Regions from separate parts of the Solitalea lacus genome, predicted to be linked through region 4. Evidence: riboswitches for the same ligand, from Rfam matches in the RefSeq annotation. Region 4 holds a riboswitch; each other region holds the start of a gene.

Region 1 (8,046 bases), 1.3 Mb from region 4:
AATTTATTGTTTCAACAAGTACCTTATTAAAACAATTACAAGCAATCAGCGGAGCGCTGAGCAGTAATACAGTTTTACCAATTTTGGAGAACTTTTTATTTGAAATTAACGATGGTACTCTTACTGTTTCGGCTACCGATTTACAAACTTCAATGACCACTAGCTTACCAGTTGAAGCAAAAGAAAACGGTAAAATCGCCATTCCTTCGCGTATTTTACTAGACACGCTGAAAACCTTGCCTGAACAACCGGTAACTTTCACTATCGATAATAACTCGTTTGCCGTTGAAATTAACGCCGGTGATGGTAAATATAAATTGGCAGGTGAAAACGGAGATGATTTTCCTAAAATTCCTGTGGTTGAAAATGCTAACACTATTTCAATTACCGCCTCTGTACTTGCCGAAGCAATTAGCAAAACTTTGTTTGCTGTATCAAATGATGAGTTACGCCCGGCGATGACTGGGGTTTACTGTCAATTAACGCCGTCCAACATTACCTTTGTTGCTACGGATGCACACAAATTGGTTCGCTACCGTCGCTCAGATACACAAGCCGAATCAGCATCATCTTTTATTTTGCCTAAAAAGGCCTTGAACTTATTGAAAAGTTCATTACCGGCAGAAGATGTGGCTGTACAAATTGACTACAACAACAGCAGTGCATTTTTCCGTTTTAATAGCATCAGCTTAATTTGTCGCTTAATTGACGAGCGCTACCCTGATTACGAAGCGGTTATACCTCAAAACAACCCAAATAAGTTAACCATTGAGCGCGCTCAGTTTTTAAGTTCATTGAAACGCGTGGTAATCTATGCGAACAAAACTACCCACCAGGTACGTTTAAAAATTTCAGGGAGCGAACTAAACATTTCTTCAGAAGACTTAGACTTTTCAAACGAAGCTTACGAGCGCTTAACCTGTCAGTACAATGGTGAAGATTTAGAAATTGGCTTTAACGCTCGCTTTTTAATTGAGATGTTAAACAACCTTGACTGCCAGGAGGTAATTCTCGAAATGTCAACTCCTAACCGTGCAGGCATCCTCTTCCCTACTAACCAGGAAGAAAATGAGGATGTATTAATGCTGGTTATGCCAGTTATGTTAAATACTTATGCATAAATTAAAGAATTTTAATACTACAAAAAGCGGCTGTTTCATTTGATCTGAAACAGCCGCTTTTTGTTTTCCACAATAAATTCAATCCAAAATAAATTTGGAATTCTGAAAACCATAAACTTATCTTTGACCTTCGAATTACTTCTTTGCTTTTCTGAGCAACTGGAATTCTTATACAGAAGAGGCGAGAGAACAGGCTCTGTGACCCTCTGGCAACCCCCAAACTGGAAAGGTGCCACTTCCTGCCCCTTTGGGGAGATATAAAAGTTACAGCAAATGAAACAAACACTTCAACTTTTATTAGTTCGCATTAACAAAGCCATTATTTCGCTAGAAATAACGCATTTTTCGTTAACCAGTAACTACAATGATTATCATTCTTCAAATTATTGAGGGTTTATCATTTAAAATTACAGGTAGAAAATATTGGTAATGTAAAAACGATGATAACATCATCCTGTAACTAATAGAGCAAATAGAATTGAACAAAGAGCTTTTTTGAGAATAGATAATTAAGTTAAATTAATCAAGCATCCGAGGTTTCTAATTTCAGATACTTGTTTTTAGTGAAGAATAGCATTGATGATTCAGAAATTTACGTATAACAACCCATTTGAATTAGAATCTGGGGCTGTATTATCCCAAATAGACATTACTTATTTCAGTACAGGAAAATTAAACCGAGAAAAAGACAATGTTATTTGGATATGCCATGCATTAACTGCTAATGCCGATGTAAGTGATTGGTGGAGTGGAGTGGTTGGTCCTGGAAAAGTTTTCGATCCTGAACAGCATTATATTATTTGTGCAAATATTTTAGGCTCTTGTTACGGCACAACAGGCCCTTTATCAATTAATCCTGAAACCGGAACAGCTTATTATCATACCTTTCCGCAGGTAACAACCCGGGACATGGCACGAGCTCATGATATTTTAAGGAAGCATCTTGAAATTGATCAAATTCATACTGTAATCGGTGGTTCAGTGGGTGGCCAACAAGCTATGGAATGGGCTATAGAACAACCTGATTTAATTAAGAACCTATTTTTAATTGCTACCAATGCATTCCATTCTCCGTGGGGCATAGCGTTCAATGAAAGTCAGCGTTTAGCCATTACAGCCGACTCAACATGGAAAAACAACAGTCCTGATGCTGGATTGGCGGGCATGAAAGCAGCGCGTTCTATGGCCCTATTAAGCTATCGCCATTATGATGCATACAAGATCACTCAAAAAGAGGCTGACATTAATAAAATTGATGATTATAAAGCAAGTTCTTACCAGGCTTACCAGGGTGATAAACTAGTGAAACGCTTCAACGCATTTTCCTATTGGCACCTAAGTAAAGCTATGGACTCACACAATGTTGGACGCTGCCGTGGAGGAGTTGAATTGGCACTATCAAAAATCAAGGCTAAGACACTTAGCGTTGGAATAAGTTCTGATTTATTATTCCCACCAGGTGAGCAAAAGTTTCTGGCTCAACATATAAACAACGCCAAGTATGTCGAAATTGATTCCTTCTTTGGGCACGATGGGTTCTTAATAGAATGGGAACAACTAGATAAAATTATTTCTAATTTCTACTCGTCCGTAGTAAATATTTAGTCGTTTAAAATCCCCTTTCGTGCGGTTTTTAATTAAAATAACCTATCAAAAACCGCATGAATTTAATGAAGAAACATCAGATAAATCCATAAAAAATTAATATCAGGTTTTATGCCTAAAGGATCACAGTTTTTATATCTTTGCATCGGCGGAATAGAACTAAAACACAATAGCTTAATTTTTAAAATGTAGTTTGCATTTTAAATTAATACCTCTATATTTGCAGTCCTTTTAGAAAAGAGTTTAATAATATCATGGCAAATCATAAATCAGCGATAAAAAGAATTCGTGCTAACGCAACTAAACGTTTAAGAAACCGTTACCAGGCTAAAACTACTCGTAACGCTATCAAAAAATTACGTGGAATGAACAGTAAAGCAGAAGCTACTGAACTTTACAGAAAAGTTTCTTCTATGTTAGATCGTTTAGCTAAGAAAAACGTTATTCACAAAAACAAAGCTGCTAACAACAAATCTAAGTTAGCTAAGTTTGTAAGCAAATTAAGCTAGTCAATAATTTTGACTTACGATATACATAAAAGCTTAATCCTTTAGGATTGAGCTTTTTGTGTTCCAATATTCTCCTGACATCCTCTTCCCTTTCAAAATCACCTTTACATTTATTTTAGTGTAATATTTTACATACCGTCAAGGTTTTGTATACATTCTTTATATGAATTTCTAAATTAGCGGCATAATTTAACCTTCAATTTAATCTATTTAATTTATATGAAAAAAAGGCTAATTGGAGCTATTGCTCTCTTTTGGGGCTTCAGCTCATCTATTTATGCCCAAAAAGTTGAGTTCACAGAGTATGATCTTGACAATGGCTTACATGTAATTTTACATAAAGACAATTCTGCGCCAGTTGTTACAGTTTCAGTAATGTACCATGTAGGTTCAAAGAACGAAGTTGTTGGCCGCACCGGGTTTGCCCATTTCTTTGAACACTTGTTATTTGAAGGCTCAGATAACATTAAGCGGGGTGAGTTCATGAAAATTGTTTCACAGGCTGGTGGACAAAACAATGCTAACACAACCCAAGATCGTACCTATTATTATGAAGTGTTACCTTCAAATGAGCTGGAAACAGGCTTATGGCTCGAATCAGAGCGCATGTTTCACCCGGTAATTAATGATATAGGGGTTAAAACACAAAACGAAGTTGTAAAAGAGGAAAAGCGCCTGCGAGTTGACAACCAGCCATATGGACGCTTTGCAGAGGAAGTATTTAAACGTTTATTTACTAATCATCCTTACCATTGGCAAACTATCGGATCAATGGCAGATCTAGACGCAGCCAAACTGGATGAGTTCAAAGCTTTCTTCAAAAAGTTTTATGCCCCTAACAATGCCTGCTTGATAATTGCGGGAGACTTTGAAACAGAAAAAACCAAGAAACTTATTAATGCATATTTTTCGGCAGTTCCCAAAGGTACAGCTATAATGCAACCACAAGTTACTGAAGCCCCAATCTCTAAACCTATTATTGACAGCGTCTATGATGCTAACATTCAATTGCCGGCTATTATTACTGCGTATCGTGTTCCTGGTATGAAAACCAGAGACTCCTATGTTTTAAATATGATTTCGACTATTTTATCAGAAGGAGGAAGCTCTCGCTTGTATAAAAAAATGGTTGACGACAAGAAAAATGCCTTACAAGTTGGTGCATTTAATTACTCATTAGAAGATTATGGTGCATATATTACTTATGCCCTGCCTAATAACAATACGAGTCTTAATGATTTGTTAAAGGATATAGATGAGGAAGTTAAAAAGATACAAAACGAATTAGTTTCGGAAAGGGATTTTGAAAAGCTGCGCAACATTATGGAAAACAATTTTGTTAGTGCCAACAAAGGAGTAGAAGGCATTGCCAACAACCTTGCTGACGCATACACTTTCCACAAAAACACCAACTTGATCAATACTGAAATTGATATTTATCGTTCTATTACACGCGAAGAAATTAGGGATGTGGCTAAAAAATACTTAAGCCCTAATCAACGCGTATTATTGTATTATTTACCAAAAAGCACCCAATAATTATTTAGAACTGACAAAATCATGAAAAAGATATTTTTGAGTACAGCTGTAATTGCTTTAATCTGTACCTCAGTTATTGCACAAACAATTGATCGTAGCAGAAAACCAGCTGCAGGGCCTGCTCCGGTAATAAATTTAGGTAAACCTCAAACATTTACTTTACCAAACGGAATAAAAGTATTATTGGTAGAAGATCATAAATTGCCTAAAGTTTCTGTAACACTTTCTTTTAACCGCATACCTAAAGTTGAAGGCGCTAAAGCAGGAGTCTCTGGTTTAATGAGTTCAATGTTAAATGAAGGTACACTTACTCGCACAAAGGCTCAATTTGATGAAGAAGTTGACTTTATGGGAGCTAGCGTTGGAGCTTCAGCCAGCGGCGCATCCGCTTCTGCTTTAACCAAATATTTTGATAAAGCATTTGAATTGATGGCTGATGCTGCTCTAAACCCTTCATTTCCGAAGGAGTCTTTCGACAAAATTAAGTCACAGGCCGTTACCGGATTAAAATCTAATGAAAAGAGCGCCAAGGCAATTTCGGAAAGGGTTGTTCCTGCTTTAACTTTCGGCACAGATCACCCATTTGGAGAATTCGAAACAGAAGAAAAACTAAACGGAATTACACTTGACGATGTAAAAGCAGCTTACAAAGAAAATTTCATCCCCAATAAATCATACCTAATTTTTATTGGAGACATTAAGCTTGATGCTGCTAAAAAGCTAGCCACCAAATATTTTGGCAACTGGAAGCCTGGTACTCTAAATGAACCTGCATTAAAAAAACCTGTAAATGTTGCCACTACGGAAGTGGATCTGGTTGATGTTCCTAATGCGGTGCAATCGGAAATAACAATAACCAATATTGTCGAAAACACGAAAAACAATCCTGATTACTTTGCTCTGATTATTGCTAATCAAATTTTAGGAGGCGGTTCAAATGGCTATTTATTCTTAAACCTACGTGAAAAGCATGGATATACTTATGGCTCCTATTCTTCAGTAGGGTCAAATCGCTTTGGAGCGCGCTTTGGTGCCACTGCAAGCGTTCGTAATGCAGTAGCAGATAGCGCCGTTTATCAGATTCTTTATGAAATGAATCGTTTAGCTAACGAGAAAGCGGCTCCTGAAGCTATCCAATTAGTAATGAATATGTACAATGGTAGTTTTGCCATGAGTCTTGAAGACAAAGCAACTATTGCCAAAAATGCCTTAAGCATTGAAACAGAAGGTTTACCTCAGAACTTCTACGAAACTTTCTTGCAAAAAATCAACGCTGTTTCTGCTGATGATATTCAACGTGTGGCCAAAAAGTATTTCTTAACCAACCAAGCACGAATTGTAGTAGTAGGGAAAGCTGCCGAAGTTGGACCGAAATTGGAAAAACTTGGCTATAAAGTAAACTATTTCGATAAATACGCTAATTCAGTTGATAAAAGTAAAAAGAAAAGCACAACAAACATCACCCCACAAATGCTAATTGATAAATATATTCAAGCAATTGGTGGGGCTGAAAAAGTAAAAAGTATTCAATCTGTTTTAGTTAATGCAGAAGCTTCAGTGCAAGGAATGACTTTAAATGCAACCATGAAACAAATGGCTCCTAATAAAGAAGCCAATATCATGAGCATGAACGGAATGATATTAATGAAGTCAGTCTTCGATGGATCGAATGGATATAATGAAAGGCAAGGACAAAAAATGCCATTAAAAGCTGATGAAATTGCAAAAAAGAAAGAAGAACGCACACCTTTCCCTGAGTTATTTTACGCTGCTGACAAATTTATTCTGGCGATTGAAGGAACTGATAAAGTAAACGATAAAGAAGTTTACAAGGTGAAGATAACCTCTCCATCAGGCAATGTGAGCTTTAAGTATTTTGATGTAAACTCCGGCCTTTTACTCAAACAAGAAATAAGCGTTAAATTACCTAATGGACAAGAGATGACTCAGTCATCTGAATTCTCAGATTACAAACTGGTAAATGGTGTGTTAATTCCACATGCCATATCCATCTCTGCTGGGCAACAGCAAATTGACATGAAGGTAAATGAAGTAAAAGTAAACCAAGGTATTTCTGAAGCTGATTTTAAATAGCTTTTCAGATCCTTATTAACCATAGCAAGGGCTGCCTAGTGTATACATAGGTAGCCCCTGCTTTTTTTGATATTTATGTTATGGATTAACAATTATCAAACAGAACACCTATAAAACTACAATTAACATAAATTATTAAACATAAAACATTATCAATCAACAAACTGGAACCAAAATTGATCTAATTGAATACACTTTAAAAAGAAGCTGCTTTTAGTGAATTTAATTCATTAAAATGTAAGAATTTCAAAGAGTTGAACTCAAATGAATACAAAAGTTTTGATACTGTTTAAGACAAGTTCGTAGTCAAGGCTTAAAGTCTCTTTATAAAGAAAACGGAAAATTTCATAGGAAATACATAAAGCTTGTGTTCTAAATATTACCGATGAGCATAAAATAAAGGCATGAATTACCCTAAAAATATTTGCTATGAATCCATTATTAGCCGGCCCCTTTTTTATAATCGCAGGAATAATCAAGAAAGTTTATCCACCTAAAACCATAAACAGTATCTATGGATACAGAACAACTTCTTCCATGTTAAATCATGATACATGGACAGTTGCCAATAACTATTCAGCACAGTTTCTGCAAATATCAGGGATAATACAATTATCAATCGGAATGGCCTTATTCTACTTATTCAGTTTTAGGGAAAACAGTTTTTTTTAGGTTTAAGCACAGTTCTCGTATCGACAATATCACATATTATCTTAACAGAGAAGCATTTAAAAAATTTTTCACAAGTTCAGGAGAACGCAGAAAGCTAATAAAAAACAAAGACGAGCAAAAGCTGAATTCTTTGGCCCGTCTCGATTAATTTTTTAGCTGATTTAATTTAGAGAAAGTAGTACTTTCCAGGCTTCCAGAACCTCGCCCTTGTCTAACAATTCCTTAGCTTTTTTATGAAGGTGGATTTCAAGCGTATTCTTATCTCCAATAAATGAGTCAAAAATATCTTTAATTTCCGGAATAAGCTTAACTGCCTCAATTTCCTCTTCGGTTGGCAAATGTTCAACATTACCTAACTGACCTAAATTATTACCAGTTAACACGTTACTATTTCTAATTGATGAAGGAATTTTATCAACTCCAATTCCTAAGGTTGTAAGAGGCTTAGCCACGTGAAATAATGATTCTGGAGTAACTCGGCAGTACCAATCGCCACCTAAACGAGC
Region 2 (8,046 bases), 260 kb from region 4:
TTTCCAGGAAAGGTGTCTTTTTCAACCTCTTTCGGGATAGAGGATCAGGTTATTACTGATGCCATTTTTAGGTCAAAGGCAGCTATTGATATATTTACCCTCGATACAGGCCGTTTATTTAATGAAACTTACGAAGTTTATTCAAGAACTGTAGCTCGTTATAAACTTTCTATTACTCCATATTATCCAAATCAGGACGAAATTCAGCAGTTTGTTCTTAATAAGGGCATCAATGCTTTTTACGAATCGGTTGAAAATCGGAAAGAGTGCTGCCGTATTCGAAAAATAGAACCTTTGAAAAAAGCATTAGCGGGAACCGAAGTTTGGATTACTGGCGTTAGAGCTGAGCAATCAGAAAATAGGAAAGGTTTTCATCTGTTTGAATACGATCATGGATTTAACCTTATAAAATTTAATCCACTTCTAAATTGGACAGAAAAAGAAGTATTTGAGTATGTTAAGAAGAATGCCGTGCCATATAATCCTTTACATGATAAAGGTTTTGTAAGTATTGGCTGTCAGCCTTGTACCCGGGCCATAGAACCAGGAGAAGATCCGAGAGCCGGTCGTTGGTGGTGGGAAGATTCAAAGAAAGAATGCGGACTGCATACACAGTAATAGCTATAGTCCATGGTTTATGCATTACCCATGGTTTAAATTGATTTAGTGTTTTATTTTTCTGTGGACTGTACCTTGGTCTATAGACTCAAATGTAAAAATATGAATAACCATTTAAAGACATTAGAAGAAGAATCGATATATATTTTGCGCGAAGTGGCAGCGCAATTTGAACGTCCAGCCTTATTATTTTCAGGAGGTAAAGACTCCATTACCCTTGTGCATTTAGCTAGAAAAGCCTTCTTTCCGGCAAAGTTCCCATTTCCATTGGTCCATATTGATACCGGGCACAATTTTGAGGAAACCATTGTATTCAGAGACTGGCTGGTGAATAAAGTTGGGGCTCAGTTAATAGTGGGCTCTGTTCAGGAAAGTATTGATCAAAAGAAAGTGGCTGAAGAAACAGGTAAATATGCCAGCAGAAATGCCCTGCAAACGGTTACATTACTCGATACCATTGAGAAGCACAAATTTGATGCTTGTATTGGTGGAGCCCGTAGGGATGAGGAAAAAGCCCGCGCTAAGGAACGTATTTTCTCTGTACGCGATGATTTTGGTCAGTGGGATCCAAAACGTCAACGCCCTGAGATTTGGAATCATTTAAATGGAATGATCAATTTTGGTGAAAACGTACGCGTGTTTCCAATTAGCAATTGGACAGAACTGGATGTTTGGAGCTATATCAAACAAGAAAATATGGAGTTACCAAGCATCTACTTTACTCATAAAAGAGAAGTATTTGAGCGTGATGGTTTGATTTTTCCTGCTTCTCCTTACATCAACATGGATGGCGAAGCAATTTTTGAAACTGATGTTCGTTTCCGTACCGTAGGAGACATGAGTTGTACTGCTGCAGTGCTCTCAACAGCTGATAATGTGGACGATATCATCACAGAAATTAAGGCCTCTACTATTTCTGAACGTGGAGCTCGTTTCGATGATAAACGTTCAGAGGCTGCAATGGAGAAACGCAAGCTGGCAGGATATTTTTAAGAGATAAGAATTTAGAAGTAAAAATTTAGGAAATGTTAAAATGGGTGAACGAATGTGATATGTGTATAGAGGCTATAAATCGGTTCACCAATAACAGATAATCGATAACAGAGGACATAATATGGAATTACTGAAATTTTCGACTGCAGGAAGTGTAGATGATGGCAAAAGCACTTTAATAGGTCGTTTATTATATGATACGAACTCACTTACTACTGACCAAATTCAGGCAGTAGAGGCTGCAAGTAAACGTAAAGGGTTTGATTACCTTGATCTTTCTTTGCTTACCGACGGCTTAAGCGCCGAACGGGAACAAGGAATTACGATTGATGTGGCACATATCTATTTCAATACGGATAATCGCAAGTTTATTATTGCCGATACTCCGGGCCACGTCGAATATACGCGTAACATGGTTACCGGATCTTCGAATTCGCAGCTTTCCATTATTTTGATAGATGCTCGTAAAGGAGTAATTGAGCAAACACATCGACATTTTTTCATTGCCAATCTGCTGCAAATTCCGGAAGTAGTGGTTTGTGTAAATAAAATGGATTTGGTGGATTATTCTCAGGAGGTTTTTAATAAGATTCGTGAGGAATTTGAGCAGTTTGTGAAAGGATTTGACCGTTTGCATCAAAATTTAACATTCATACCGGCTTCATCGTTAAAAGGGGATAATATTGTAAATCCTTCAGAAAGCATGACATGGTACAAAGGACCTACCTTGTTAGCGTATCTTGAAAATGTTCAGGTAAATCAAGACATTAATACTAAAGATGCACGTTTTCCGGTACAGTACGTAATTCGTCCCCAATCAGAAGAGTTTCATGACTATCGTGGTTATGCAGGAAGGGTAGTAAGTGGCCAATTAAGTGTGGGAGATGAAGTGGTGGCACTGCCATCAAACTTAAAGTCTAAAATAAAACAAATTACCACGTTTGATGGTAATTTTGAAACAGTTGGCGCAAAACAATCCGTTACGCTTTTACTGGAAGATGAAATTGATATAACCAGAGGTAACCTGATTACGAAAGTCGGTAACGAGCCGAAGACGGATAAAGAATTTATAGCTCAGATTTGCTGGATGGATACAACTCCTTCGGTACCAGGTGGAAAATACATTATACAGCACAGTAATAATCGTGTTAAAGCGATGCTTCGTGATGTGGATTTCATTGTAAATACAAGTACACTTGAAAAAGATACAGAACGTAAGCAGTTAAAGTTAAATGATATTGCTCAGGTTCAGGTGAAAACTGCCCAACCGCTATTTTTTGATGCTTATGAGCAAAACAAAGCTAATGGTTCATTTATTATTATAGATGAAGGCAGCAAAAATACAGTGGCTGCCGGAATAATTTTGTAGTAGATAGGGATTATGAGTAAAGATGTAAGAAAGAATAGAAAGTTTGATTTACTTAATTCCCATCTTTGCTTTTTGATCTAATATCTTTGTTCTAAATTAAAACTATGAATATTAAACTCGAACGTAGGAATAACGCATATCATTTCGAAGCTGTTAATGAACAGGGAAATGTGTTAAGTATGGATGCAAACCCTGCAATTGGTGGCGAAAATAAAGGGTTTAGGCCAATGGAAACTCTTTTGGCAGGTTTAGGCGGCTGCAGTGCAATTGATGTGATTTCAATTTTAACCAAACAAAAAGAACCAATTCAAGACTTAAAAATCAGTATTGATGCAAAACGTATTGAAGGAGAGGTGCCTTCTTTATTTGAAGTAATTAATGTTGAATATCATTTCTTTGGTGAATTAAGTATCGAAAAAATTGAACGGGCACTGGCTTTAACGTATGATAAGTATTGTTCGGTAGCACAAATTTTAGGTAAATCGGCTAAGCTAAATTATACCTATAAGTTGAATTAATAGACTTCTTAACCCGTATTGAAATCCGGGGAAAATATAACCGAAACCCATGGCTTAAACCATGGGTTTTGTTTATCAATATATTAAGACCACTAAAAATAGTGTTTGCAGTTTAGAATAAGGCTCTTATCTTTGCAACACATTGAATTACCTCTTAGCATTCCACTAAGTACTGTAATTCTTATAAAGAAGAGGCGAGAGAACAGGCTCATTGACCCTCTGGCAACCGCCCAATACGGAAAGGTGCCAAATCCTGCCCAAGCTATTGTTTTGGCTTGGGAACTATAAAAATTACAAGATCATGAATCTAATAATAGTCTTAACTTTCAGGAAACTTAATATTCGTTTGTCATTGACAAATCGAAATATGTTTGCTTTTCAGTTTCTCATTCAGTCATTTTTTTATCCAAAAAATTTTTAGCCCATGTCTAATTTCGAAACCAACGCTATTCGTATTCAAGCAGAACGCTCAGGAGCCAAAGAACATTCAGTGCCATTGTACCTTACATCGAGTTATAAATTTGATGATGCAGAAGACATGCGTGCACTGTTTGCAAATGAGCGCGAAGGAAATATCTACAGCCGTTATTCAAATCCAAATACTTCGGAGTTAATTGAGAAAATGGCAGTTTTAGAAGGTGCAGAAGCCGGATGGGCCACTGCAACGGGGATGGCTGCTATTTTTACCACTTTTGCGGCGTTTTTAAAATCTGGTGATCATGTATTATCGAGCCGTTCTGTATTTGGTTCAACTCACCAGTTATTGGTAAACGTATTTCCTAAATGGGGTGTAACGTCAACTTATGCAGATTTAGATAAAACAGATGAATGGGAATCTTTAATTCAGCCAAATACCAAACTGATTTTTGTAGAAACGCCTTCAAACCCTGGGATCGATATTATTGATCTTGAATGGTTAGGTAATTTTGCAAAAAAGCATAAAGCAATTTTAGTTGTCGATAACTGCTTTGCTACTCCATATCTGCAACAACCAATTAAATACGGAGCCCACCTTTCTATTCACTCTGCTACTAAATATATTGATGGTCAGGGACGTACATTAGGGGGCTTGATTTTAGGCAGCAAAGAATTGATCACTGAAATAGAGGCATTTGCCCGTCATTCAGGGCCGGCCATGTCACCATTCAATGCGTGGGTTTTATCTAAAAGTTTGGAAACTTTAGCTGTTCGTATGGATCGTCATTGCGAAAATGCCCTTAAAGTTGCAGAATTCTTAGAATCAAATCAGGAAATAGAAGTAGTGAAATACCCTTTGCTAAAATCACATCCTCAATACGAAATCGCCAAAAAACAAATGCGCGCAGGAGGGGGGATTGTGACTTTTGTGGTTAAAGGTGGCTATGATCGCGCAAGCAAATTTATGGATGCCTTAAAGATGTTCTCTATTTCTGCTAATTTAGGCGATACACGTTCTATTGCCACACATCCGGCTTCAAGTACACACTCCAAATTGAGTGAAGAAGAACGCCAACAAGTTGGAATTAGCCAGGGTACAATACGTGTTTCCATAGGTCTTGAACATATTGATGACATATTAGCTGATATTAAACAAGCCCTGGAGCTTACAAAGCTTGCGCTTGCATAGAAATTCTTTCAAATTCAGATAACTCTGTAAAATCCCGAAAGTAAAAGCTTTCGGGATTTTTAATTCTCCCCCGAAAAATCCCGGGTTTGGTATAATACCTTAGGATCGTTATCCACTTCAATAAATAGTTAAAAAAACATTTACAATACTCTACTTATTCTGTAGATTTTATATATATTTGTCTTGTAAAGAAATTTATATGGAAAGCAAATATATAATACACTATCAGTTTACCTGTTGTAGTTAACTGTCAAAACAAAACAGTTGATTTTGCTCATTAGCAAATCAGTTTAATATTCAAATTTTTCAACTAAACTAACACTTAATAGAATGAAGAAATCATTACTACTGGCTATTCTTTTGTCCTTTTCGTTAGGACTATTTGCCCAAGATGCAGTTGTCATTAGCGGAATAATTAAAGATAAAGACTCATTGGAACCGCTCGCAGGAGTGTCTGTTCGCATAAAAGGAACAAATTCTGGTACTGCAACCAATAACGATGGCAGATTTGAACTAAAAACCCGTCAGAAGATACCTTTTATCCTCCTGGTAACTTTGATAGGCTTTCAGGCTCAAGAATTTGAAGTAAAAGACTTAAACCAATCTATCGTCTTAAATCTTTCAAGTATAAATATTCAGGCAAATGAAGTTGTGGTAACTGCTTCAAGGGTTGAGGAAAATATTCTAAAATCACCTGTAGCAATTGAAAAACTGGATATAAGAGCGATCAAACAATCTCCGGCACCATCATTTTATGATGCTTTGGAAAACGTGAAGGGAGTGCAAATGACTACTTCAAGTTTAACTTTTAAAGTTCCTAATACCCGAGGGTTTAATATTCCCAATAATTTTCGTTTTATGCAATTGGTGGATGGGGTTGACATGCAGGCTGCAACCTTGGGTGTTCCATTGGGCAACGCCATAGGCCCAACAGAACTTGACATTGCCAGTGTTGAAATTACTCCTGGGGCTGCTTCTGCATTGTATGGTATGAATGCTATTAACGGTATGTCCAATTTGTTGACCAAGAGTCCTTTTGTTTATAAAGGATTAAGTGTGTACAGCAGAACAGGGTTAAACCATGTCGGAGAGGGAACAGGCAGAGATATCAGTAATTTAACAGAAACAGCAATACGGTATGCCATGGCCTTTAATAACAAGTTTGCTTTTAAGGTTAATGCAAGTTATATGCAGGGAACTGATTGGTTATCGGACACTCATACAGACCAAAATCCGAATAACTTAAAAACGGCCAATCCTGCTTATGCTGCATTAGATGGTGCTAATAATATAGTTTTTGATGGCTGGAATAAGTATGGAGATGATGCATTAGCAGGAAGTAACACTGTCTCCCTCACCGGGTTAACAATTGATGGGAAAACTAATCAAACACTTACGGTTGCCCGCACGGGCTATTGGGAACGCGATTTAATTAGTCCTAAGGTAGATAATCTAAAGTTTGATGCCTCTCTGTTTTACCGCGTGAATGATCATTTGGAAGCATCTTATTCATATCGAATCGGAAAAATGGACGGAGTATTTCAACGTGGAAATAAAATTCAACTGGATAATGTAATGGTGCAAAATCATAAAGTTGAGTTAAAAGGAAGTAACTTTTTGGTAAGGGGATATCTGTCATTAGAAGATACAGGTGATTCTTTTAATGTAAAACCGCTTGCCGATAATATGGACTTATATAGTGGAGGCAGTGGAAGTGTTTGGGGCGCAAAATTCAAAAACGCACTGAATACCTACAGTGCCGAACACGGAGGAGCTTTGACTTCAGCTAATTTAGCTGCTGCAACACAATATGCCCGTCAACAAGCCGATGCCAGTCGTGTGCAGCCTGGAACTCAAGCATTTGAGGATTTAAAAAATACTATTATTAAGATAAATAACTGGGATATTAAATCAGCTACAATACCCGATGCCCCTGAAACAGGTGGCGCTGCCTTGGTTCAAAAAAGCCGGTTGTATAATTTGGAAGGTCAATGGGATCTGTCCAAACAGGTTAGATACTTTGATTTATTAATTGGAGCTGATGCTCGAATTTATGATATCATTCCGGATGGGAACAACTTTGTTGACTTTTCCCGTCCTATTGATGAGCGAAATACACCATTGGATGATGGAACTTTCGGCAACGATGTGTCTTATAAAAAGTTTGGCGGCTTTGTTCAGACCACCAAAACCTTCTTTGCAGAGAAACTGAAGCTGTTTGGTTCATTACGATTGGATTACAATCCAGAATTTCAGCCAAAGTTAACTCCTCGTATTGCAGCAGTTTATACACATGCCGACAAGCATAATTTTAGGGTAACTTATCAACAAGGATACCGTTTTCCGGCAATATTTGAAGCCCTTTCATATGTTAACAATGGCAGGGTAAAGCGTGTAGGAAGTTTGCCGGTTATTAATGAGGGATTAGGTTATCTTGAAAACAGTTATACTCAGGCTTCAGTGGTAAACTTTAACGCTGCTGTTAAAGCGGCTGGAAATACTGATGCTGCCGCATTAGCTAACAGAGATCTATTGAAAGTGGCTAATTTACCTAACGCCGGTCCTGAACGAATCAATTCTTTTGAAGTTGGATATAAAAGCATCGTGTTTAATAATAAGCTGGTAATTGATTTTGATGCCTATACAAACACTTATACGGGCTTTTTAGGCCAGGTGCAAGTGTATGTGCCCAAAGACGAAACGGTGGGCACTGACCCAGCCGTAATCGCAATGATTGATCGTAATCGTGATCCTAATCCAGGTACAGGAGGAAATGCTCCAAGTAAAGGCCAGGATCGTTATCGTGTTTATACCAATGCAAAAAATACTTACACCAACTTTGGTTCAGCGTTAGGCTTGACATACAATTTTTATAAAAGATACGTAGTTGGAGGAAATGTCAGTTTCAATAAAATGAAGGCAAATGAAACCTCTGATATTTT
Region 3 (8,046 bases), 1.3 Mb from region 4:
AGTTTTTGTAATTCTTCTTCTAAGTGTGTCATAGCAAATGCGATTAAAAACGCAAAGTAAGTTTTTTAGATTGTTAGCAGAAGTTAATTTATAAACTTCCAACAGTGAAAAAGCAATTTTAAAAATCAACCAAATCTTCCAGTAACGTAATTTTGCGTAGCCTCTTTTGCTGGGTTAGTAAATATTACTGATGTATCATCGTACTCAATTAACTCACCTAAATAAAAGAAGGCCGTTTTATCACTGATACGAGCAGCCTGTTGCATGTTGTGTGTTACAATAACAATACTGTACCTGCTCTTAAGATCATGGATCAACTCTTCAATTTTAGCTGTTGAAATCGGGTCAAGCGCAGAAGCGGGCTCGTCCATCAAAATCACGGAAGGTTCTACCGCTAAGGTTCTGGCAATGCACAAACGTTGCTGCTGACCACCCGACAATGCCAATGCCGATTTTTTCAAATCATCTTTAACCTCATCCCAAAGTGCAGCCTGACGCAAAGAACGCTCAACAGTTTCATCAATGAACTTCTTATGATTGATTCCATTAATTCTCAACCCATAAGCCACATTTTCATATATTGATTTTGGAAATGGATTAGGCTTTTGAAACACCATTCCAATTTTCTTCCGATGGTCAACAACGTTGATTTTACTTTTGTAAATATCTCTACCGTCAATAAAAATCTCCCCATCAATACGGCAATTTTCGATCAAATCGTTCATGCGATTAAAGCAACGTAAGAAAGTAGATTTACCACATCCCGACGGGCCGATGAATGCTGTAACAGTATTAGCCTTAATACCCATGCTGATACCTTTTAAAGCATGCTTTTCACCATAAAACAACTGAACGTCTTTAGCTTCTAATTTATACATATCTTTTCGGATGCGAGATATGAGATGTATGCTGTGAGAACCTCATTTTTCTCACTGGTCGCATTTCATATCGCAATTCTCAAAACTAATTAATACTTCACTCTTTTGTTATGACGGTTTCGCAAAAATACTGCTATACCATTCAACACAAATACAAATAACAATAATATAATGATAGCGGCGGCAGCGTTTACCACAAATCCTTGCTGAGGACGGCTAGTCCAGTTGAAAATTTGAATTGGCAAAACCGTAAACTGATCCATTGGCGTTTTAGGGGCAAATGGCACATATACCAAAGCTCCCACTACAATTAAGGGTGCAGTTTCACCCACTGCCCGAGAAACGGCTAAAATCATACCCGTTAAAATACTCCCGAAACTGGCAGGCAATACAATGCGGCTAATAGTCTGCCAACGTGTAGCCCCAAGTCCTATAGACGCTTCACGTAATGAACTAGGCACTGCTTTTACAGCCTCTCGCGTAGCCACAATAATTACCGGCAACACCAATAAAGACAAGGTTAAGCTGGCAGCCAAAACACTATTACCCAGCTTCATCAATCTGCCGAATAATTCAAGACCTAAAATACCGTAAATGATGGAAGGAACACCCGCCAGGTTGGCGATGTTCACCTCAATAAATTGGGCAAATCGGTTTTTCTTACCATATTCTTCCAGGTAAACGCCCGCACCAATACCAATTGGGAAAGAAATCATCAAGGTTAAAGTAACCACCCAGATCATACCCATTAAAGCAGTATAAATACCTGCCTTTCCTGGGCGACGCGAAGGAAGGCTGGTAATAAAATCCCAATTGATACGGGTTACCCCTACCGAAATAATATTATAAAGCAATAAGCCCAATACAATTAAGCCTACTGAAGTACAGACAAGTGCAAAGATTTTAAAAGCGTTGTCTTTCAGCTCGTTTTTACGTGCATTATTCATACTTCTGCTGAAATTTACGTTTCATCCAAAACGAAACATTGTTAAGGATAAAGGTTAAACCAAATAATGTAATTCCGGCCGCAAAAATTGAACGGAACTCAATTGAGTTTTGCGGCACATCACCCATACTTACCTGAACAATGTAAGTTGTAATGGTTTCTACTGAATTTAAAGGATTTAAAGTTAACCGAGGTTCTTGTCCTGCGGCAACGGCCACAATCATTGTTTCGCCGATGGCCCTTGAAATAGCCAAAATAACAGAAACGATAACACCCGACGAAGCAGCAGGTAACATAACCTTGAATGCCGTTTGAAGGCGGGTGGATCCCATTCCATAAGCTGCTTCGCGCAGTGAATTAGGAACCGCACTCAATGCATCTTCACTTAATGATGATACATAAGGAATAATCATAATGCCCATAACTAAACCTGCCGACAAAGCGTTAAAGCCTCCTAGCGTCGGAATTAAGCTTTGCAAAATTGGAGTAACAAAAGTTAAGGCAAAGAACCCGTAAACAACCGTTGGTATAGCAGCCAACACTTCGAGCGTAGGTTTGATAATTGCTTTAAAGCGTTTATCAGCATATTCATTTAAATAAATAGCGATAGTTAAGCCAAGTGGTAAGGCAACTAAAATAGCAATAAAGGTTGTTAACAGAGTACCCGAAACCAAGGGTAATATTCCAAACTTTTTATTGGCAAAAAGTGGAGTCCATTCTGTACCGGTAAAAAACTCAATAATTGAAACGTCTTTGAAAAATTGGACCGTTTCAATTGTAAGGATAATAATGATTCCTAATGTGGTTAAGATAGTGACGGAACTGCAAAACAACAGTATTCCTTCAATTATCTTCTCTTTAACCTTTTGCATTTAATAGATTATGTTTGAACCAATTACTCATGTAAGCCCCGACACCTGTATAATGAGCAGATTCCGGGGCTTACAATTAAATATGTTTAAAAAACTGAATTACTTTCCTTCTTCAATTTTAAGAAGGTCAGCCATTTTTGTTCCAACAGTAGATTTTCCGTTAACGAATACTGTGCCTGTAATTTTTTTGTTTAGACGATCCTGAATCAGTTTGTATTCTTCTGCACTTAAAGGAACGTAACCAATTTCTTTTGCCAAACGACCGGCGTTCTCTACGTAAAACTTAGCAAAATCTACTACTTCTTTACGCTCACATGATTTGCTGTTGATATAGATGAAAATAGGACGAGACAAAGGCTGGTAAGTTCCATTTCCAACAGTTTCCTGACTAGGAGAAACAGGTCCGTTTCCACCATCAATTGGAATTAATTTTAATTTATCCTGATTTTGCTCATAATAAGCTAAACCGAAATAAGCTAAACCGCCTTTATCTTGAGATACTCCTTGTACTAACACGTTATCATCTTCACTAGCAGTATAATCACCACGAGAAGCACCTTTTTTACCACAAATAGCTTCGGTGAAGTAATCGTAAGTACCCGAGGCAGTACCTGCTCCGTATAATTTGATTGGCTCTTTAGGGAAAGTCGGACGAATCTGATCCCAAGTTTTAATTGTTCCCTGAGCTGCAGGTTCCCAAAGCTTTTTAAGCTCAGCAACCGTTAGATGATCAATAAAAGTGTTTTGTTTACTAACTACTACCGCTAAACCGTCAAACGCAATCGGAATTTCGATAAAGTTAATTCCGGCTTTAGTACAAGCTTCAATTTCTTCTGCAGTAATTGGACGAGATGCATCACTGATGTCAATCTCATTTCTTGAGAATTTCTTAAATCCTCCACCTGTTCCCGATTCTCCCACAGTAACATTCACTTCTGATTGCACTCCTCTAAATTCTTCTGCAACTGCTTCTGAAATTGGGTAAACAGTACTTGATCCGTCAATTTTAACACTTCCGGTTTGACTGCCAGAATTACTATTTGTGTTCGCTTTTTGTCCGCCGCCACATGATGTTAAAAATGCCGCGGTTGTTAGTAAAAAAAATATCCTTTTCATTTTTCCTTGGATGGCTAAGTTTTCGAACACAAAAGAGAAAGAAAAAGATTACTTAAATATTAATCCAATGTTAAGTAAATGTTAAATAACATTTGATTAACAATTTATTCACTTTAACGCTGAATTACAAGCATTTATTAAATAAAAATTTAATAAAATATATTAACCGAATATTAATTTTCATTCACCATCATCAAACAGCCTAGTCATTTCATCAAATTAATTAACATTAACTTCCGCCATTTAACACCTAATGTTAACACAAATACCTCAAATTTAAACCTGTGATAAATTAAATAGCAAGGATTGCTACACTTTTTTAACAAAATCGTTTGGTTTTCACCAGTTAATTAATGACTTTTGTATCGCTTATAAAGAAAGACGGAGGGAATAGACCCAATGAAGTCTTGGCAACCTGTGCTTACAAGGTGCCAAATTCTATCCCAACTATATGGGAGCAGATGAGCATAGTGGATTTCTCCACTTGATGAACTCTAATAAGCAAGATTTTTTAAACTAACACTGAGTTATCACGTGTTGGCCTTTAGGCAACAAAAGTAATTGTTCAAACATACTTTATTTTGGATTTAACCAAGAATGGATTGAAATTGATGGCAGATATTAAAGAACTACTAAAAAACCGGATTTTGGTGCTCGATGGAGCCATGGGAACAATGATTCAGCGTTATAAGTTGCAAGAAGAAGATTTCCGAGGCGAAAGATTTAAAAACCATCCTTCCGACCTTAAAGGTAATAATGACCTATTGAGCATTACACGGCCGGATGTTATTAAAGCTATTCATCGCGAGTACCTAGAGGCTGGAGCAGATATTATTGAAACTAATACATTTAGTGGCACTAGTATAGCTATGGCTGATTATCACATGGAAGATTTGGTATATGAACTAAATTATGAATCAGCCAAAATTGCAAAGGAAGTAACCACTGAATTCAATACTGTAAACCCAGAAAATCCGCGTTTTGTAGCCGGCGCCATCGGTCCAACGAACCGTACAGCATCTTTATCTCCAGATGTTAACGACCCTGGATATCGAGCCATAACTTTCGACCAGTTGGTTGAAGCCTATACAGAACAAGTAAGAGGGTTGGTTGATGGTGGAGCTGACATTCTTTTGGTAGAAACCATATTTGATACACTTAATGCCAAAGCGGCTTTATTTGCGATTGATCAATATTTTGAAACCAATAATATTAAACTACCGATCATGGTTTCGGGAACTATTACCGATGCCAGTGGTAGAACCCTCTCAGGGCAAACAGCTGAAGCATTTCTGATATCGCTATCAAATTTTGACTTGCTATCTATCGGTTTTAACTGTGCTTTGGGAGCCAAAGATATGCGCCCATACCTGGAAGAACTTGCGGAGAAAGCGCCATTTTTTATCGGAGCTTATCCAAATGCCGGCTTGCCCAATCAGTTTGGAGAGTACGACGAAACTCCTGAACAAATGCTTAGCCAAATTCGCGATTTCTTATCGAGCGGCTTTGTAAACATTATTGGTGGTTGCTGTGGAACTACTCCTGACCATATTCGAGCTATAGCAGAAGAAGCGAAAAAACACAACCCTCGCCAGCTTAAGCAGCCGTTGTCTTATTTACGCCTAAGTGGTCTGGAGCCAATAGTCATAACTCCTGAAACCAATTTTGTAAACATAGGTGAGCGAACCAACATTACAGGCTCTCCCAAGTTTGCTAAGCTGATCTTAGCAGGCGACTATGAAGCAGCCCTGGCTGTTGCCCGCCAGCAGGTTGAGGGCGGCGCTCAAGTGATTGATGTGAACATGGACGAAGGCATGCTGGATTCAGAAGCGGCTATGGTTAAATTCCTGAATTTATTAGCTTCTGAACCTGATATTGCCAAATTGCCAATTATGATCGACTCTTCTAAATGGAGTGTGATCGAAGCTGGTTTAAAATGCCTGCAAGGGAAAGGCATTGTCAACTCTATTTCACTAAAAGAGGGAGAAGAAAAGTTCAAAGAGTATGCTCGCAAAATAAAACGCTACGGAGCCGCAACTGTGGTAATGGCCTTCGATGAGCAGGGACAGGCAGACTCTTATAAACGTCGTATAGAAATTTGTGAACGTTCTTACAGAATCTTAGTTGATGAAATTGGTTTTGCACCACAAGACATCATCTTCGATCCCAATATTTTAACAGTTGCCACAGGGTTAGAAGAGCACAATAACTATGCAGTAGACTTCATTGAAGCTACCCGATGGATAAAACAAAATTTGCCATTAGCCAAGGTAAGTGGTGGCGTAAGTAATATTTCGTTTTCTTTCCGCGGAAACAATACCGTTCGCGAAGCAATGCACTCTGCCTTTTTATATCATGCAATAAAGGCAGGCTTAGACATGGGGATTGTCAATGCCGGAATGCTGGAGGTTTATCAGGAAATTCCCAAAGACTTGCTTGAACTGGTAGAGGATGTTCTTCTAAACAGAAGAGATGACGCTACTGAACGATTAGTAAGTTTTGCTGAAACAGTTAAAGCAAAAGGTAAAACTATTGTTAAAGACGAAGAATGGCGTAAAGAGCCGGTTGAGAAACGCTTAAGCCATGCTTTAGTCAAAGGAATTATTGAATACCTGGATGAGGATGTTGAAGAAGCTCGCCAGCAATACCCCCGCCCACTACAAGTAATTGAAGGACCATTAATGGATGGAATGAACGTTGTAGGCGACTTGTTTGGATCAGGAAAGATGTTCTTGCCGCAAGTAGTAAAATCAGCCAGAGTAATGAAAAAGGCTGTTGCTTATTTACTGCCATATATTGAGGCTGAGAAAATATTACTTCAGGAAAGCGGGAATGCTTCGGAAGAAACACAGCGATCTGGAGCAGGAAAAATTCTCCTTGCCACTGTAAAAGGCGACGTTCATGATATCGGAAAAAATATTGTGGGAGTGGTATTGGCATGTAATAATTACCAAATCATTGATTTAGGTGTTATGGTTTCATGCCAACAGATCTTGGAAACTGCACGCAAAGAGAACGTTGATATTATTGGATTAAGCGGCCTGATCACCCCTTCGCTGGATGAAATGGTTTACGTTGCCAAAGAAATGGAACGGGAAGGCTTTAATATTCCATTATTGATCGGTGGTGCCACTACCTCAAGAGTACATACAGCAGTCAAAATCTCTCCAAATTATAACGGCCCTGTGGTGCATGTATTAGATGCATCGCGCTCTGTTCCTGTTGCTGGAAGTTTATTGAATGATGAACAGAAAGGAAATTTCATGGCTGGCATAACCAAAGAATATGATCAGTTAAGAGATTTCCATTTGAATAAAAAGTCAACTAAAACATTTGTGCCAATTGAAGTGGCTCGTGAACGAAGACTACAACTGAATTGGGACGGCTATCAGCCTAAGAAGCCTTCATTTATTGGAACAAAGGTCTTTAGCGACTTTAACTTAGCTGATCTAGTAAACTATATCGACTGGACTCCATTTTTCCATACTTGGGAATTATATGGTAGTTATCCTAAAATTTTGAAGGATGAAGTGGTTGGTATTGAAGCTAAAAAACTTTTTGATGATGCTCAGGTGCTACTGCAGCGCATTGTTAATGAAAAGTTGCTTACTGCTCGCGGCGTAATTGGCTTTTGGCCGGCAAACTCTATTGGGCATGACGATATTGAATTGTATAAAGATGAATCCCGTAAGGAAAAATTAACAACTATACACACATTACGTCAGCAAATAGAAAAGGCTCAGAACATTCCGTATTTCGCATTAGCCGACTTTATCGCACCAAAGGAAACCGAAATTGAAGATTATTGGGGTGGATTTGCAGTAACAACGGGAATCGGTTTAGATCAATTGGTAGAGGAATTTGAAAGCCAATACGACGACTATAACAGCATCATGGCCAAAGCACTTGCGGATCGTTTGGCAGAAGCATTTGCCGAACGAATGCACGAGCTGGTACGTAAAGAATATTGGGGATACGATGCTAGTGAACAGTTCAACAACGAAGAATTGATTGAAGAACGTTATAAAGGTATTCGTCCGGCTCCAGGGTATCCAGCTTGCCCAGATCATACAGAGAAAACCACCTTGTTTGATATTTTGGATGCACAAGCCAACACTGGAATTTTTTTAACGGAAAGCTTAGCAATGTATCCGACTGCGGCTGTAAGTGGATTTTATTTCTCGCACCCTGATTCAAAGTATTTTGGATTAGGTAAAATTCAAAAAGACCAGAT
Region 4 (8,046 bases):
GGATTGAGCAGCCGCTTAAGCCACAAGCCATCTGAACTTTCAGGAGGTGAACAGCAACGTGTTGCTGTGGCCCGGGCATTAATTAATCAACCTTCCATTTTGTTGGCCGACGAGCCCTCTGGCAACCTTGATTCTACAAACGCTAAAGAACTTCATCAATTATTTTTTGATTTACGTGAGCGGTTTAATCAAACTATTGTTGTAGTAACCCATAATGAAGAATTAGCCGGCATGGCTGATCGTGAATTATTGATGAAAGACGGAAGAATTGTTTACGCTCAGCAATCTGCTATTCTTTAAATTAAAACAAAACATTGCATGTCGCAAACTAAAGTACTGCTCACCGGAGCCCAATTGCCCCAAACCGAGCAGATTTATAATGCATTAAGCTCAGGTCAGTATACAGTTTTTTTAGCTGATACGAGTGATCTAACAGGAGATTTTTTTGTTCAAATCCCTCTATACTCAGATAGTGCTTTTGCACATAAAATATTAAAATTGTGTCTCGACAATGAGTTCAAGGTTGTCATTCCACAAATACCTGCTGAAATAAAGGCCTTGGCACCTGCAAAAACACTATTTGCCGAATACGGAATTGCTCTAATTTGCCCTGACAAGCGAATTAATGATCTGCTTTCAGATCTTAGCCTTTTATATACAACACTGCAAGAAGAAAAAGTTTCCGTTCCAGCCTTTAGGAAAGTGGAAAATGTCGAAAACTTTGCTCCGGCGATGTTGCAATTAGGTTATCCTTCAAAAAAAATAAAAGTAGAACCTGTTAATGCTGCAAAACCAACGGATTTTCGAATTGTAGACGATACTGTTAATACATATGGTCTATTATTTCCCGATCCTGAACTTCCTTTAATTAGCTACACTCATCTTTCCAAATTGATTGCTGCTGATAATTTTCCACCACTTGTGTTTTCTGAATTTGAGAATGGAGTTGAATTAACTTATTCTGCAGATTTCTCGAACGGTGTATTACAAACTAAATCAACAGAAGAGGTTGATTTGATTAAGTCGTTAGCAGTGGGCATTGCTTCAATATTAAAACTAAACGGAAATTTCAGATTTAGCTTTGTTCAAGCTGCAAAGGGGTTTAATTTGATCAAATTAAATTGGAACCTTCCTGAAACCGATAAACTATTAACTTTTATAAATAACGAACTACAGAAACTGGATTAAGATGCAGGAGTTGATTGATAAATACCCGACTAAAACCACCTTTATTTTTGAATTAGACAATGTAATTTTTCCGGCAAAGGATTATGACTTACAGGTTTACTACCTTTTTGGTCAGTTTATGGAATTTACCTTACCGGGAATTCATGAAAGTAAACGGATTTTAGATTTTCTGGTATTAAAACATGGAACTATGCCTCGTGCTGAACTGATAGATACTACAATTGAACATTTTGCCATACCACCTGATCTTAAAGAGAATTTCGAACGTTTATTCAAAATTGCACGTTTGCCATTAAAGTTATTGATGTTCAAGCAAACACTTGAGTTTATGCAAACGCTGGTAACCGACCGTAAGCGATTGTTTATTTTAGCTGAAGGAGAAGTAGAGGAGGAGTTGAACAAAATAAAGCAAATTGAATGGAACGGACTGGAAAATTACCTGAAAGTTTATTTTATTGAAGAATCAGAAGGCAAAAACTTTCACTCCACCTTTGATAGGCTAGTGAACGAAAACCAATTGTCAACAGAAGAACTTCTTTGGGTATCAAATCAAAAGATTGAAGTCCCAGGCATAACTGTATTACCGGTATCAGATCTGGTTAAAGTTTAATTTAATATTCGTTAAAGAAAGCAGAAACAAGAAAATTGTACTTGATTTCTTCTTTTTTTAAAATTCTATTTGCATGGCATTTGTAAAACCCTTTACTTTGCGGCAGTAAAAGTTCTTTAAAATTCTTATCCAGAAAGACGGAGGGACAGGCCCTGTGAAGTCTTAGCAACCTTAATGATCTTGCATTAAAAGGTGCTAATTCCTGTGACACAATTAGTTGATGTCATGAAGATAAGCTAGTAGAATATTCCTATTCAATATTTTTCCTCCCTTGCCTTCTTGTACAAACTTAACCTGTCATAGATAATATTGACTTTTTGCGTATTTGCCTCATAATCCTTTTTCGGCATCAGAATTAAAACCTTTTACAGCTAACTTTTTGCTGACAAACAATTATGAGTACAAAAATTAAATTAGGTTTATTTGGATTTGGCTGTGTGGGCCAGGGTTTATACAATGTTTTAAACCAAACAGAAGGGATTAAAGCAGAGATTGTTAAAATTTGTGTTAAAAACCCAAACAAAAAAAGAAGCTTACCTGCTGAATATTTCTCTTTTGACAAAAATGATATTCTTTTTAACGAGGATATTAACGTTGTTGTTGAGATGATTGATGATCCAGAAGCTGCATTTGAAATTGTTAAAACAGCTTTGAAAAGCGGTAAAGCAGTTGTTTCAGCCAACAAAAAAATGATTGCTGACAATTTTGATGAGCTATATGAATTACAAAAACAATACAACGCACCATTGTTGTATGAAGCTTCTGCTTGTGCGAGTATTCCAATCATAAGAAATCTTGAAGAATACTATGACAATGACCTTTTAGGCGCTGTGGAAGGTATTTTTAACGGATCAACCAATTATATTTTAACCAAGATTTTTAAAGATAATATTGATTTCTCAACTGCTTTAAAACAGGCTCAGGAAATCGGTTTTGCGGAAACAGACCCAACCCTTGACGTTGAAGCCTATGATCCTAAATACAAGTTATGTATTATTTTGGCTCACACATTCGGTTTGTTTGTAAAACCTGAAGAAGTGTTCAACTACGGAATTCAAAATTTGTCAACCTTCGACATTCAGTACGCCAATGAAAAAGGCTATAAAATTAAATTGGTTGCTTTTTGCCGTAAGGTGGAAAACAAAATTGTAGCAGGCGTTCTTCCTCGTTTTATTAAGCCGGATAACAAGCTTTTCAATATTGAAAATGAATATAACGGCATTTTGGTAGAAAGTGCTTTCACCGAATCTCAGTTTTTTGCCGGAAAAGGCGCAGGAAGTAATCCAACTGGTTCAGCAGTATTATCAGACATTTCGGCCTTAACTTATAACTATAAATACGAGTACAAGAAGCACAACAGATCTGCTAAAGTTGAATTAACAAATGACTTTACAATAGATCTGTACGTTAGATATTCAACGGCTAATCCTATCGATATTAGTTTATTTTCCAACATTAAAGAGTCATACTCTAATCATGAGTCGGCTTACATAGTGGGAACTATTAATTTTGCAGAGTTACGCCGCTCAGATTTATTGAAACGCAAGGACATTAACCTTATTGTTGCTTCAGATGCCAAATTTGAAGTCATTCAAAATAGTATACAAAGCAAAAGTCAAGAGCTTGTATCGGCCTAATTTAGAAAGTTTTATAAATAAAAAAATGCCCGTCCAACAGTTTTGTTGAGCGGGCATTTTTATTTATATTCAATTCTCTAACACTAGCTTACACTAACTTAAAAACACCCACATGCAATGGAAGCAACAGCCGAATTAATCAAAGCCATCGAATCTAATGAAAAATCAACAGTTGAACGTTTAATTAACTCTGAACCTGAACTGGCAAGCTCAACACTTTCGTCGGGTTTATCTGCCTTGCTATTAGCATCCTATTATAGGCATAAGGAGTTAATTGATATACTATTGAGCAATAGGGTTCAAATTGATTTACATGAGGCATCGGCAATTGGTCGGGCTAGTTTAGCTGATGAATTGTTGGAGTGCGATCCGTTTTCTGTTAATTCATTCTCTGTAGATGGTTTTACACCATTAGGTTATGCTTGCTATTTTGATCATTATGAAACAGCCAAACTGCTGATTGAATGCGGGGCCAATGTAAACTTAGCTTCAAACAACGAATTTAAAGTAGCGCCAATTCATTCGGCCGTTGCCTGTCAAAGTATAGAAATTACTCAACTACTGATAGAGCACCGAGCCAATGTAAATGTTGCACAAATACGGGGAGTAACACCACTGCACACGGCAGCGCACTCAGGAAACCAAAAACTTGTTGAAATTTTAATAGAAGCCGGCGCCGATAAAGAGGCCCAAACCGATGATGGCCGAACACCTTTTGAAATGGCCGTTGAGAAAAAGCATAAAACTCTCAAACGCTACTTAGTGTAGCCTACATTTCCCAGATATTACTTCTCCTACGTTGTTTAAGGTATATACGTACGTCTAAAACCAAAGCTGCAAAAAGGTAAAAAATGATTGGAAAACCTACGGCAATAAATGAGGAGTAAATAAAAAACAAACGAAGTTTTGAGGTTGAAATATTAAATTTTTCAGCAATGTAGCTGCAAACGCCAAAAGAACGACGTTCAAAAAAGCAGATTATTCGTTGTAGCATTTCATTAAAATATTTACACCATTAGCGCAATTTAAGCATTTTTTCTTATCGCAATAAATGGTTTTGAAATGTAATAACGCTTTAGTTTGCCCTCCATTATGTGGAGGTAAATTAAAAGTTTGAAAAAAGCCATGTAATCGTGTCGTTTTCCAAATAATAAGTTTCCATAGGGGCAATGTAATAAAGATGTTATTATACAACCATTGGTGTTGTTTTTGGCATCTATCAGGTATAAAAGTATTCATTATGAAAAGAATTATAATCCTGGTAATTGCTCTCATTGCGTTTGGAGGTATTCATGCAAAAGCCCAAGTATCTGTAAATGTGAACATTGGAACTCCGCCTATGTGGGCTCCATACGGATATAGCGAAGTTCGTTACTATTATTTGCCTGATGTTGCTTGTTATTATGATGTATATGATGCCCGATTTATCTACAACAACGGCCACACATGGGTAAGAGTTTCCTCATTACCAAGTCGCTATCGTGATTATGATTTATATTCCGGATATAAAGTTGTATTAGATTATCGTGGTCGTGCACCTTATGAATATTATCACTCTCACCGGTCAAGATACCCAAGAGGATATTGCGGGCCAAGGCAAATAACTTACAGAGAATATCATTCACATTATGATGATCATGGCTATAAACACAAACATGGAAAGGGACACAAAGGTCATGGCCACGGTCATCATGACGATTAAAACAAGTTTTACATCATTTTGCAGAAAGCCGGATTCACACTCCGGCTTTTCGTTTAATTTTACGTTCTCAAATTTTAAAGTATATGAGCGAAAAGACTTATTCGGTTTTTGAAAGCGAGTTACAAGTACGCCCTGATGATATTGACATGAATAATCATGTTCATAACAGTAAATATTTTGATTATGTACTGGCTGCCCGTTATGATCAGATGGAACGGTTTTATAAAATGCCGATGGAAGAGTTTTTGGCTCTTAACTATGGCTGGGTAATCAATACGGCATTTGTCGAGTATAAACGTCCGTTATTACTTGGCGACCGGTTTACTGTTAAAACCTGGATTATAAGTATTGCCAAAAAGGATTTGAAAGTAGGTTTTGAAATCTATCGGAATAAAACCGGGAAGTTATGCAGCAATGGTTGGTTTGATTACACTATGGTAAATACGAAAACCGGTAGGAGTGAGGTTATTCCTGAGTGGATTATTGAGCGGTATGCAATTTAATGATATATAGTCCGCTTGAGTTACCAAAGCGGACTATATAAACAACTGCTTATTCTTCATTTGATGCACTTGAGTCTTTTATTGTAATATTAGTAAGACGTTCAATTTCATTCATTGATCCGTCTTCCAGTCTAACAGAAATTAAATATTGGCTGTCTTCCAAACCTACCAACCAAATACTTCGTCCTTCCTGACTTACATGTATTGCTGAAGTGATCGAATAATCAAAGTATTTACTTTTTACTTGTGCTCTTATTTCTTTTGGCAAATTCTTCTCAAATCCATATGTGAGGTGATACACAAGTTCTCCATTTTTGGTAAATACAGCCTGATTTTTCTGGTCATCCATGATAAACTTTGCTACGAATCTTTGATCAATTTCTACCCATTTAACATTTGTGGCACTTTTGAATAAGTCATGAAATGATTTTGAAACCTTTTGGTTGATTATTGTTGAACTGCTTGAACTGGAAACCACCACATCAGGAAGATTAACCTGGGCAAGCGTGCTGTTTACATGTATTATTGAAAACAGAATCCCCACAAAAAGGGAACTAATTAGCTTTTTCATGGCATTTAGTTTTAGGGTTATACAACACTTTTAATAACTCATTATAAAAGTATTGTAATAATTAATCCCATATTTTTTATTTAGCCTAACATCTATTGCAAGTATATACTCGCCTGATTTTAAGTAACCACTTCCGTTAGTCATCGAAGTGAGCCATTCGTCCTCTAAAAAGTGCTATTGGTCGAATTAATGTTTCAAAAAGAGGGTTTGATAAAATCAATCATTAAATTTATATCCCCATAGTCATAGAAAATGAAAAACTATGATTTTATATTTTCAAACAAGTTTCCCTACCGGATCTTACGGCATGCGACATTTTGGGTAATTTGGTATTTGTATATACTTGTGATTTATCTACTAACTCCATTTTATAACTCGCATAAAGAATCATTCTTTGATGAGAATTACAAGAACCTGTTAATTATTGTTTTCTTTATAACTGTAAGGCACGCATTTGTTTTTTATATCTTTTATAGTTTTTTAACTCTGGAAGGAAGTGCAAGAAAAAAAATCACCCTGGCAATTACAGGCTTTTTAATTGCTATTGCAGCTAATAGCCTCATGTGGTTTATGAGATTGGACATTTACTACTCAATTTCAAAATCCTGGCAAATAATTAGGGTAGAAATTATACGAGATATAACCTATAATATTTATACGCTTTTTGTATTGGCTGCTTCAATTAAATTGGGCAAACATCTGGCTAAAAAGCAAAAAGAAAACACATTATTGCTCCGGGAAAAATTAAACGCTGAACTTCAATTGCTGAAAGCACAGGTCCACCCTCATTTCTTGTTTAACACTTTAAACAATATTTATTCGTTTATACTTACTTCCAATCCAATTGCCCCTGATTTGATATTGAAATTATCAAACCTCATGCATTATATCATTACCGAATGCAATCATCCTAAAGTTCAGTTAACAAAAGAAATAGAGATGATTGAAAGTTATATAGAACTTGAAAAAATTCGTTATGGTAAAAGACTGGATCTTGATATTTCAATCATAGGCAATCTCGAACATAAATCAATAGCGCCGCTTTTGTTATTACCCTTCATTGAAAACAGTTTCAAGCACGGCGCCAGTACCCAGTTAGAAAATTCATGGATAAAGGTTGAATTGTTAATCTCTGAACGAAATTTAACAATGAAGCTAATCAATAGTAAACCATTAGATTCAGATCAACACGTTACCAAAAACGGAGGAATTGGTTTAGTAAATGTTCAAAAACGATTGCAGTTGCTTTATCCTAATCAGCATACATTACGCATTAACTCTGATCGGGAAGTTTTCAGTATTTATTTAGAAGTAGCTTTAGAGGAAGAATTTAGCAGTGAGCCTGACGCTTTAAAAGAACCTTATTTTCCACTGACCCAAACAGCCTGATTTATTTAAGAATAACAAAATTGTGCTTTTTATGACACTTCATGAATTTATATTTTCAGAGAAACTAACCGTTCGTTTGCTTCGTCATATCATTTTCTGGCTTACATGGGGTGTATTTTTTTTAGTCACAATGGGGTCCACTCTTATGCAAGAAATGATCAACAATACCTTGGGTGAACATCCAATAGAGTTTTATTGTTTAGATACTTTGTTCTGGATAATAACCATACATATACCCGGCTGTTATGCATTCGTTTATTTCTTGTTACCCAAATACATCCTTAAAAAAAAACTCATAGGTTCTATACTGGGAATCATTTTGCTTTTGAGTTTTTTTGCTTTCGTTGATTATTTGATTTGGCTACCCCCTGATCAAAAATACTCTATATTCAATTTTGGTAAGGATGTACCTAATAAAGGTTATACCTTACGAACAGTTTGGCGAT

The links. A riboswitch is a leader RNA that binds a small molecule or an ion and turns the genes downstream of it on or off. The one in region 4 is predicted to bind S-adenosylmethionine.
Region 1: it holds a riboswitch for S-adenosylmethionine, as region 4 does, so the genes downstream of both, L2B55_RS05895 (homoserine O-acetyltransferase family protein) here and L2B55_RS11480 (homoserine dehydrogenase) in region 4, are expected to answer to the same signal.
Region 2: it holds a riboswitch for S-adenosylmethionine, as region 4 does, so the genes downstream of both, L2B55_RS12750 (trans-sulfuration enzyme family protein) here and L2B55_RS11480 (homoserine dehydrogenase) in region 4, are expected to answer to the same signal.
Region 3: it holds a riboswitch for S-adenosylmethionine, as region 4 does, so the genes downstream of both, metH (methionine synthase) here and L2B55_RS11480 (homoserine dehydrogenase) in region 4, are expected to answer to the same signal.

The regions. Positions count from the first base shown of each region.
Region 1 is NZ_CP091740.1:1,386,793-1,394,838, reverse strand. Features, by position in the region: gene dnaN (DNA polymerase III subunit beta) at 1-1,121, shown strand, start outside; SAM riboswitch class I at 1,287-1,385, shown strand; gene L2B55_RS05895 (homoserine O-acetyltransferase family protein) at 1,701-2,726, shown strand; gene rpsT (30S ribosomal protein S20) at 2,981-3,235, shown strand; gene L2B55_RS05885 (M16 family metallopeptidase) at 3,455-4,774, shown strand; gene L2B55_RS05880 (insulinase family protein) at 4,796-6,868, shown strand; gene L2B55_RS05875 (SdpI family protein) at 7,298-7,540, shown strand; gene L2B55_RS05870 (flavin reductase family protein) at 7,702-8,046, opposite strand, start outside.
Region 2 is NZ_CP091740.1:2,942,292-2,950,337, reverse strand. Features, by position in the region: gene L2B55_RS12770 (phosphoadenylyl-sulfate reductase) at 1-618, shown strand, start outside; gene cysD (sulfate adenylyltransferase subunit CysD) at 721-1,611, shown strand; gene L2B55_RS12760 (sulfate adenylyltransferase subunit 1) at 1,733-2,980, shown strand; gene L2B55_RS12755 (OsmC family protein) at 3,085-3,498, shown strand; SAM riboswitch class I at 3,677-3,789, shown strand; gene L2B55_RS12750 (trans-sulfuration enzyme family protein) at 3,923-5,104, shown strand; gene L2B55_RS12745 (TonB-dependent receptor) at 5,435-8,046, shown strand, end outside.
Region 3 is NZ_CP091740.1:4,014,826-4,022,871, forward strand. Features, by position in the region: gene phoU (phosphate signaling complex protein PhoU) at 1-32, opposite strand, end outside; gene pstB (phosphate ABC transporter ATP-binding protein PstB) at 126-878, opposite strand; gene pstA (phosphate ABC transporter permease PstA) at 968-1,825, opposite strand; gene pstC (phosphate ABC transporter permease subunit PstC) at 1,818-2,696, opposite strand; gene L2B55_RS17290 (PstS family phosphate ABC transporter substrate-binding protein) at 2,796-3,812, opposite strand; SAM riboswitch class I at 4,179-4,280, shown strand; gene metH (methionine synthase) at 4,424-8,046, shown strand, end outside.
Region 4 is NZ_CP091740.1:2,678,483-2,686,528, forward strand. Features, by position in the region: gene L2B55_RS11465 (ABC transporter ATP-binding protein) at 1-300, shown strand, start outside; gene L2B55_RS11470 (ATP-grasp domain-containing protein) at 319-1,188, shown strand; gene L2B55_RS11475 (hypothetical protein) at 1,190-1,798, shown strand; SAM riboswitch class I at 1,921-2,036, shown strand; gene L2B55_RS11480 (homoserine dehydrogenase) at 2,194-3,435, shown strand; gene L2B55_RS11485 (ankyrin repeat domain-containing protein) at 3,553-4,203, shown strand; gene L2B55_RS11490 (PspC domain-containing protein) at 4,205-4,429, opposite strand; gene L2B55_RS11495 (hypothetical protein) at 4,676-5,137, shown strand; gene L2B55_RS11500 (acyl-CoA thioesterase) at 5,221-5,640, shown strand; gene L2B55_RS11505 (hypothetical protein) at 5,690-6,211, opposite strand; gene L2B55_RS11510 (sensor histidine kinase) at 6,557-7,600, shown strand; gene L2B55_RS11515 (sensor histidine kinase) at 7,632-8,046, shown strand, end outside.